DNA from 2 places in the Arthrobacter sp. UYCu712 genome. Region 2 is predicted to be linked to the other one. Evidence: riboswitches for the same ligand, from Rfam matches in the RefSeq annotation. Region 2 holds a riboswitch; the other holds the start of a gene.
What was found. A riboswitch is a leader RNA that binds a small molecule or an ion and turns the genes downstream of it on or off. The one in region 2 is predicted to bind S-adenosylmethionine.
Positions count from the first base shown of each region.

Region 1: another riboswitch for S-adenosylmethionine. It lies ahead of ABIB51_RS02000 (methionine ABC transporter ATP-binding protein); the one in region 2 lies ahead of ABIB51_RS14315 (DUF1737 domain-containing protein).

Region 1 covers NZ_JBEPOZ010000002.1:8,631-11,762, forward strand. Annotated here, with positions in the region: gene ABIB51_RS01990 (LLM class flavin-dependent oxidoreductase) at 1-64, opposite strand, end outside; gene ABIB51_RS01995 (methionine ABC transporter permease) at 116-781, opposite strand; gene ABIB51_RS02000 (methionine ABC transporter ATP-binding protein) at 774-1,583, opposite strand; SAM riboswitch class I at 1,721-1,810, opposite strand; gene ABIB51_RS02005 (CoA-binding protein) at 1,904-2,329, opposite strand; gene acs (acetate--CoA ligase) at 2,633-3,132, shown strand, end outside.
Region 2 covers NZ_JBEPOZ010000014.1:33,531-38,939, forward strand. Annotated here, with positions in the region: gene cls (cardiolipin synthase) at 1-147, opposite strand, end outside; gene ABIB51_RS14300 (aminodeoxychorismate lyase) at 241-1,215, shown strand; gene ABIB51_RS14305 (glycosyltransferase family 2 protein) at 1,197-2,297, opposite strand; gene ABIB51_RS14310 (ATP-grasp domain-containing protein) at 2,284-3,216, opposite strand; SAM riboswitch class IV at 3,500-3,615, shown strand; gene ABIB51_RS14315 (DUF1737 domain-containing protein) at 3,629-3,961, shown strand; gene ABIB51_RS14320 (rhodanese-like domain-containing protein) at 3,958-4,377, shown strand; gene ABIB51_RS14325 (O-succinylhomoserine sulfhydrylase) at 4,378-5,409, shown strand, end outside.

The DNA.
Region 1 (3,132 bases), on a different contig from region 2:
CGAAGGCGCTGATGAGAAGGCGGGGGCGGGGTCCGTTGAAGCGGGTACTGGCTGTTGAAGTCATGGGGGTGCTTTCCGCTGTGGGAGGTGTGATGGGCCGGGGTGCTGCGGGCGGTCAGAGCCGCTTGTCCAGGCGTCGGGCGAGGCGGGAGCCGCCCAGCTGGACGATGGTGACCAGCAGGATCATCAGGACAATGGCCGTGATCATGAGCGGCGTCTCGTAGCGGTAGTAGCCGTACCGGATGGCAAAGTCGCCGATTCCGCCGCCGCCCACCAGGCCGGCCATCGCCGAGTAGGAGATGAAGCTGACGGTCATAATCGTGATGGAGCTGACGAGTCCGGGCTTCGCCTCCACGATCAGGACATCCCGGACGATCTGGGACCGGCTGGCTCCCATGGACCGTGCCGCCTCGACCACGCCGCCGCCCAGTTGGCTGAGGTTCTGTTCCACAAAGCGGGCAAAGTACGGGATGGCGTTGAGGGCCAGCGGGACAATGACGGCGGCCGTGCCGATGGTGGTGCCGACAATGAACCTGGTCACCGGAATGATCGCGATCAGCAGGATCAGGAACGGGAACGAGCGGACCAGGTTGACCAACCCGTCCAGGACGCGGTGCAGCTTCGGTTTGTGCTTCAGCCCGTTGGGACCGATCGTGTAGAGCAGCACACCCAGGGGCGTGCCGAGGAGCACCGCCAGCGGGATGGCCACCAGCAGCATGGTGAGGGTCTGCCCCATGGCGACGCCGATTTCGGGCAGGACTTCCAGGATGCGGTCAAACATTGATCAGGCCCTCCGAAGTGGCTGTGGTGTGGGCGCCCTTCCCGGAGCGGTCCAGCTGGATCTCATCGGAGATCAGGTAACGGCCGATCGACGTCGCCGGGTGGAAGCCGTGGCGCTGGAGTTCGGTGAGATCGAACTGCTCCACCACCCGGCCCTCTTCCATGACCGCAACGTTGTCGGCAATGGCCTTGATGACGTTCATCTCGTGGGTGACCACCACGATGGTGATGCCGAATTCGGCGTTGACGTCGGCCAGGTACTGCAGGACGGATGCTGTCGTCCGGGGGTCGACGGCGGACGTCGGCTCGTCGCAGAGCAGCACCTTGGGCCCGGTGGCGAGGGCGCGGGCGATCGCCACACGCTGTTTCTGGCCGCCTGAGAGCTTGGCCGGATACGTTGTGGCCTTGTCGGCGAGGTCCACGATTTCCAGGGTTTCGGCTGCCCGCCGGCGGCGTTCTGCCTTGCCCACGCCGGCGAACTTCAGCGACAACTCCACATTTTCCTGGGCCGTGAGGTTGTTGAGCAGATTGAAGTGCTGGAAAACCATCCCGATGTCGTGCCGCTTGGTCCGGAGCTCGGCGTCGGACAGGGTCACGAGGTCGACGCCGTCCACCAGGACGCGTCCCGACGTCGGGCGCTCGAGGAGGTTGATGTTCCGCAGCAGGGTGGACTTCCCGGCCCCGGAGAACCCGATGATGCCCTGGATGGTGCCCCGCCTGATATGCAGGCTGACATCATCCACGGCCGTGAATCGGCCGCCGGACGAATCGAATGTCGTACTGACGTTCTGGATGTCGATCACAGGTCATCACCTGCTCGGGGCCGCGCCGCGACCGCTGTCTGCGTGTTCATGGTTTCCTCCGGGATCGCCCGAGGAAGGCCCTGAGCCCCGGCTCCGGGCTGCGCTTAGCGAAGCCCCGAGCCTAAGAACACATCGGTTCTCCATCGGTCCTGGCGGTAGCACCGTCCTCAAAGAGGGGGTTGCTGCGGCGTCACGGAGCCAGATCTCTCAGCCGCTCGGGATGGTTACGACTCCATCTGACACGGCTGGGCAGCGGATACGGAAAAAGCCGGTCACATTTTGTAACCGGCTTTCCTGATCCTGTAGCTTCTCGACTGCTGCTAGCTGTCCACGCGCCAGCCTTCGCGGGCGGGGCACGCGTTCACGACAACGTCCAGTCCGGCCGCCTTGGCGCGCTCCACTGCGGCATCGTCGAAGACGCCCAGCTGCAGCCAGACGGCTTTCGCGCCGACCGCTATGGCCTGGTCGATGACGGCCCCCACCCTGTGCGAGTTGACGAAGCAGTCCACGACGTCGATCGGGTGCTTCTCCGCGGGGATCTCGGCCAGCGAGCGGTACCCCTTCTCGCCGTGGACGTCGTCCCCGGGCAGGTTGACCGGGACAATCTGCATGCCCAGGCGGTCCCGGACGAAGAGGGAGACGTCGTAGGCCGAGCGCCACTCGTTGGTGGTGAGTCCGACGATCGCCCACAGGCCCTTGGTTCGCATGAGCCGGTCAATGACTGCCGGATCGTTTACATGAGTCATGCATCAAGCCTACTCCTGCGGAGTTTCGGCATAATCTCCGAACAAATGAATGAAACATCGGCATCCGGTGCCGCAATGAACGAATATTACAGCGCGGAAGACCCGGATTTTGCGGATTCGTGCATCTCGGGTCTAGTTGGTACTGACCATCCCGAGCGGCCGAGAGACCTGGATCGATGAAGCCGCAGCAACCCCCGGTGACGTGAGACGACCATTCCCACGGAACTGTTCCTCTCTCTTTCGATGAATTCGAGGGAACTGGAGGAACCAGGGTGCTACTGCCAGGACCGATGGAGTGCCACAATGACCCCTGAGAATTCTTCCGCCCTGCCCACCTTTGCCCGGACTCCGTCCGAGGCATCCCCACAAACCACTTCGGACGCGACGGCGAACGAAGCAGGGCTGCGTGACGCGCCCGGCTCCTCTCGCGGCTCTTCGGGATGGTCCCTGACAGAGCCCACGGACGGCGCAGTGCACGGCGTCCCCACCGGCGGACCGGCGCGTCACCGCAGCACCACCCCCGCGGCCGCAGGCGCAGGCGCGGGCGCGGGCGCAGACCCAGCCGCAGGCGCAGACCCAGGCACAGACACAGTTGCGTTCTGGGAAGAACAGGCCCTCCGCCTGGACTGGGCGGAGGTGCCCACGGGCCATTCGTACGGCGGCAAGCCCTGGCACACCGCGCACCGGCGCGTGCCGGCCGACCTTGAAGCCGGCACCGGCCCGGACATCACGTGGTTCGAAGGCGGCAAGCTCAACGTGGCCCACAACTGCGTGGACCGCCATGTCGACGCCGGCCGGGGCGA
Region 2 (5,409 bases):
GCCCAGAAGCCAGGCCATGGCCGTGGTGGGCCGGCGGTTTCCGGGGATGATGCCGAGTGCCAGTACGCGGATGGCGAAGTCGATCAGGGTCAAAATGAGAATGGCCCAGGACGGGAGTGTCCCCACCAGCGGAAATGGCCACAGCACAGACGAACCCCTCAAAGCTCCAGACCCGCGGAACAGTTCCGGAACGGGCAATCTGCAAATCCTATCCGAGGCACGCCGCACTAAGCTGGAGCCATGACTACTCCCGCCTCAGTTCCGGGCCCCGCCACGGTGCTGGTCTTCCTGGATCCCGAGTTCGAAAACGGCCGCATTGTCGACGCTTCCAAGCCGCAGCTGCTGGCCACGGACCAGGGCGCCACCCGCGGCGACGGCGTGTTCGAGTCGTTGCTCGCTGTGGGCGGCCGGCCCCGGAAGCTGCAGGCACACCTGAACCGGCTGGCCGGCTCCGCCCGGCTGCTGGAGCTGGACATTCCGGCGGAGGCCGCGTGGCGGCGTGCCATCGGGACGGCGATCAGCGAGTACCGCGGCCAGACGGGGCCCGCCGCCGGGGAGACCGGCGATGAAGCTGCCGCCGATGAACTGGTGGTGAAGCTCCTCGTGACACGCGGTGTTGAGGGCGAGGGCCGTCCCACCTGCTGGGTGCAGGCCTCCGTCCCCGGCGGTGCCGGCCGCCGGCAGCGCGAGACAGGGATCGACGTCCTGCTCCTTGACCGCGGCTACGACAGTGAGGTCGGCGAGCGCGCCCCGTGGCTGCTGCTGGGCGCCAAGACCCTGTCCTACGCCGTCAACATGGCGTCGCTGCGGTACGCCCACCACCAGGGCGCCGACGATGTCATCTTCACTTCCGCCGACGGCCGGGTCCTGGAAGGCCCGACGTCGACAGTCCTGCTGGCCCACCTGGAAACGTCCGACGACGGCGAGGGCGGCGTCCGCACCGTCCGGCGCCTCATCACGCCCCAGCTGGACAGCGGCATCCTGCCCGGCACCTCGCAGGGCGCCCTGTTCACCGCGGCCAAGGCCGCCGGCTGGGAGCTGGGCTACGGACCACTGGAGCCCAAGGACCTGCTCGACGCCGATGCTGTCTGGCTGATTTCAAGCATCCGGCTGCTTGCCCCCGTGAACCACATTGACGGCAAGGAGATCGGCACCCCGGAGCTGCGCAAGCAGCTGACGGCGGAGCTGAACGCCCTTTACGCCACCATCGGGTAACCGGATCGGCCTAGGCCGTCCAGGCCTCCCGGAGCGCCCGCCGGCGTCCTCGTCCAGCTCCGGGGCGTTCCCCCGCGGGCTCTGCCACGGGCGCGGTCGCGTCCGAGTGCGGCCAGCAGGGACAGGGCAGTGAACACGGTGCCGACAGGGGCGAGCGGCAGCGGCAGCCGGCGGAGCACGAGATCCCCGTCCCGGCGGCTGCCGGCCAGGTCCACGTGGACCGCCCCCGCGTGAAGCAGTCCGCACACCCGGCGGTCCCGCTGCCGCCAGAGTTCCCGGACGGTCGAGGCGGATCCCGCGACGATCCGGGCACACGGCGCAAAGCCGACGCGGTATCCGGCGCCGTGCACGCGCCAGGCCAGCTCCAGCTCCGCAGACGCAGTGTCCTCCCGGAACGGCCCGATTTCCGCCAGCACCTTGCGGGGGAACGCCACGATGGGGCCGGCGGCCGAGGGAAGGCCACCCAGCTCGGACAATGCCCGCCGCGTCATCCCGGCGGCGAAGCGCCCGGGGAAGGCCAGCGCCCTGGTCCGAACCGGGTCCGCGGGGGCAGACACCTCATCGCCGCAGACAGCGCCGGTACCCGGATCCTCGAATCCCTGCAGCATCCGGTCGATGGCGTCCCGGGAGAAGATCCCGCCCGCGCCGGCAACCATAACGACGTCGCCGGTGGCATGGCGGGCACCCAGGTTCAGGGCGGCGCCCTTTCCTGCGGCGGCTTGGCCCAGGACCTTGATCCGCGGGTCCGCAGCGGCAAGGCCCGCCGCGAGTTGGGCCGTGTTGTCCGTGGACCCGTCGTCGACGAGGATCACCTCATACCGGGCGTAGCCGGTGAGTTCGATGGACCGAAGGCAGTTCCCGATGGCGCCGGACTCATTGCGGACCGGGACGACAATGGAGACGCTGGGCCATTGATCCCACAGTGTCGGGACTCCGCGCCGGCGACGGCGGGCGGCACGGACCTCGAACCGCACGGCCAGGGGCAGCGCGATCAGCTGAACGAGGCCGAACAGCAGGCTCGGCGCGCCGAGGAGGAGCAGGAGGATCAGGGCGCCCGGGGCAGCGGGGTCAAACCAGGACACTGGCGTACGCCCCGGTTCCCTGCCGGAACGACGCCGGGTTGAAGGACGGCAGGTTGAAGGCGTCCAGGACGGCGTCGAGCAGTTCGGGCGCCACGTCGCTGAAGGCGCCGAAGCGGGCGTCCACGCCCAGCACCACCGGGGTTCCGTCGGCCCTGCGGCGGACATCCAGGTGAACGGGACCGATCAGGCCCAGTGAACGGACGGCGGCTGTCGCCACGTCGCCCACGTCCATGGCCTCACCGGCCAGGACCCGCCGGGTCACCGCCCCGCAGCCTTCGATCCGGGCCTTTTCCACCACAACGGCGAATGGGGATGCCGCATTGTGCGCCGGTGTCCCGTAGACCATCGGGGAATATTCCAATCCGGGAATATATTCCTGCACAATCTGCCCGTCAGGCAATTCACCCCAGTCGATGTCCTCGGTCCCGTCGATGACGATCACATCGCAGCCGCCGCGGTAGGACCGGGACTTGACCACCACCGGTCCGTCCAGCGCAGCCATCGCGGCACCGGCGTCGACGAAGTCCCCGGGAACGCCGAAGCGGGGGACCGGAATTCCGGCAGAGCGCAGGTGCCACGCCGTGAAGAGCCGGTCGTTGGCGAGAGCGACGGGGCCGGGATCGCCCACGATCACACGGACGTCCCGTCCGAACCCGGCACGTGCCGCGGAGACCTGCATCAGCTCATCGCTGCCGGCCGGAATCACCAGGTTAACGCCCTCCCGGGCGACGATCCGGCGCAGCACAGGCATCATCTCAGGATCAGCGGCCGGCGGCACCCTGACCCCGCTGACGCCCGATCCGTCCGGCAGTTCCCGGACATCGGCGCCCATGAACGGAACGCCCCGGGACCGCAGCTGGGCGGCGAGGGCGGTGCCGGCAGGGCTGCCGACACTGGTGATCAGGACGCGGGGTTTCACGGTTTCTCCGTTTCAGTTCCGAGGCGGCGGGCAGGCCTTGGCATTTCTGCCCGGCACCCTCAATCTGCGGCGGCTTGGCACTCCAGGACCTCCGGCGGAAGCCTGCCTCCAGTAAAGGCGAGCGACCTATCAGAAGACCCGAGTGGGCCCTACTCGAAACTGTCCGGGCGCGGATCCGGACGGGACAAGTAATACGTATGCCCGGGACCGGGACCGGAAGCCGGTTACGGAACATGACGGCGGCGCGGTGCGCGCGGGCGTCGCAGGTGTTACGTTTTTCGGGAGTAACGAGAACCGGCGCCAAGCCCTGACTGGCCGGTCGGCAACCCTCCCTTTCGCGGCGGGGTGCCTCAGGTGAATACTCGGCATATCGACCCATTCGAGCTGCAAGCGTGAAAGAAGGAGTCCCGTCGTGCCTGACGCATCCGCCCCCGCTGTCCCAAGCACAGCACCCGCGCCGTCCCCCGCCCGCCCGGGCGCGGCCATTGAGGAACGGCTGGCCTACCGCCTGTTCACCGGCCCCGACGACCGTTCCTTCTGCGAGCGGGTTTCGACGGCCCTGGCAGGGGGCTACGTCCTGCACGGGAGCCCCTCCGCCAGCTTCAACGGCAGCAGCGTCATCGTTGCCCAGGCCGTGGTGCTGCCGGCAGCGATCGCCAGCGCCGATGCCGCGGTCGCCGACGCGGTGGAAGGCCTGGAAATTGACGGCTTCGGCTTTGAAGAGACCATCGAGGGCAACGCATGAGCTACGCCGGAGACCTGAGCCCGCAGGAAGCCTGGGCCAAACTCGAGGCGGGCGCCATCCTGGTCGATGTCCGCACCGAGGGCGAATGGGCCCACATTGGCATCCCGGACACCGCATCCGCGGGCAACAAGCGGAATGATCCGCTGTTCATCCAGTGGAACCTGGCCGGCGGCATCCCCAACTCGCAGTTCGTTGAGCAACTCAAGCAGCAGGCACCGGAGGATACCGGCACCGAGCTGGTCTTCCTCTGCCGTTCGGGTGCCCGGTCCATCGCCGCCGCAATCGCCGCCACCGAGGCCGGCTACACGTCCTACAACGTCCTTGAGGGTTTCGAGGGCGAGCCGGACAAGTTCGGCGAACGGAGCGTTAACGGCTGGAAGAACCGTGGCCTGCCCACCAACCTCGGAAAGAACTAAGTGACTTTCAACCCCGACGCCGCCGGCTGGAGCCCGGAAACCCAGGCTGTCCGCGGCGGGCTGGACCGCACGGGCTTCCAGGAAACCACCGAGCCGATCTTCCTCAACTCCGGCTTCGTCTACGAATCCGCCGCCGCCGCCGAGCGTGCCTTCACCGGGGAGGACGAGCGCTTCGTCTATTCCCGCTACGGCAACCCCTCGGTGGCCACTTTCCAGGAACGCCTCCGCCTTCTTGAGGGCACCGAGGCGTGCTTTGCCACGGCGTCCGGCATGTCCGCGGTGTTCACCGCCCTCGGCGCCCTGTTGGCAGCCGGCGACCGGGTGGTCGCCGCCCGCTCGCTGTTCGGCTCCTGCTTCGTCATCCTCAACGAAATCCTGCCGCGCTGGGGCGTGGAAACCGTCTTCGTCGACGGGCCGGACCTGGAGCAATGGAGGGTGGCCTTGTCGGAGCCGACGACGGCGGTCTTCTTCGAGTCGCCGTCGAACCCGATGCAGGAGATTGTGGACATCGCCGCTGTCAGCGACCTGGCCCATGCCGCGGGCGCCACCGTTGTGGTCGACAACGTCTTCGCCACTCCCCTGCTGCAGCGGTGCGGGGACCTCGGCGCGGATGTTGTTGTGTACTCCGGCACGAAACACATCGACGGCCAGGGCCGAGTCCTCGGCGGCGCGATCCTGGGCACCAAGGAATTCATCGACGGCCCGGTCAAGCAGCTCATGCGCCACACCGGACCGGCGCTCTCCGCCTTCAATGCGTGGGTGCTGACCAAGGGCCTCGAGACCATGGCGCTGCGCGTGAACCATTCATCGGCGTCGGCCCTGCGGCTGGCCGGGTGGCTCGAGGGGCAGCCCGCGGTGAACTGGGTGAAGTACCCGCTGCTGAAATCGCATCCGCAATACGAGCTGGCGGCCAGGCAGATGAAGGCCGGCGGCACGGTGCTCACGCTCGAGCTTTCCCCCTCCCCCGGGCGCTCCGCCAAGGAGGCCGCATTCGCGCTGCTGGACGCGCTGCGGATCATCGACATCTCCAAC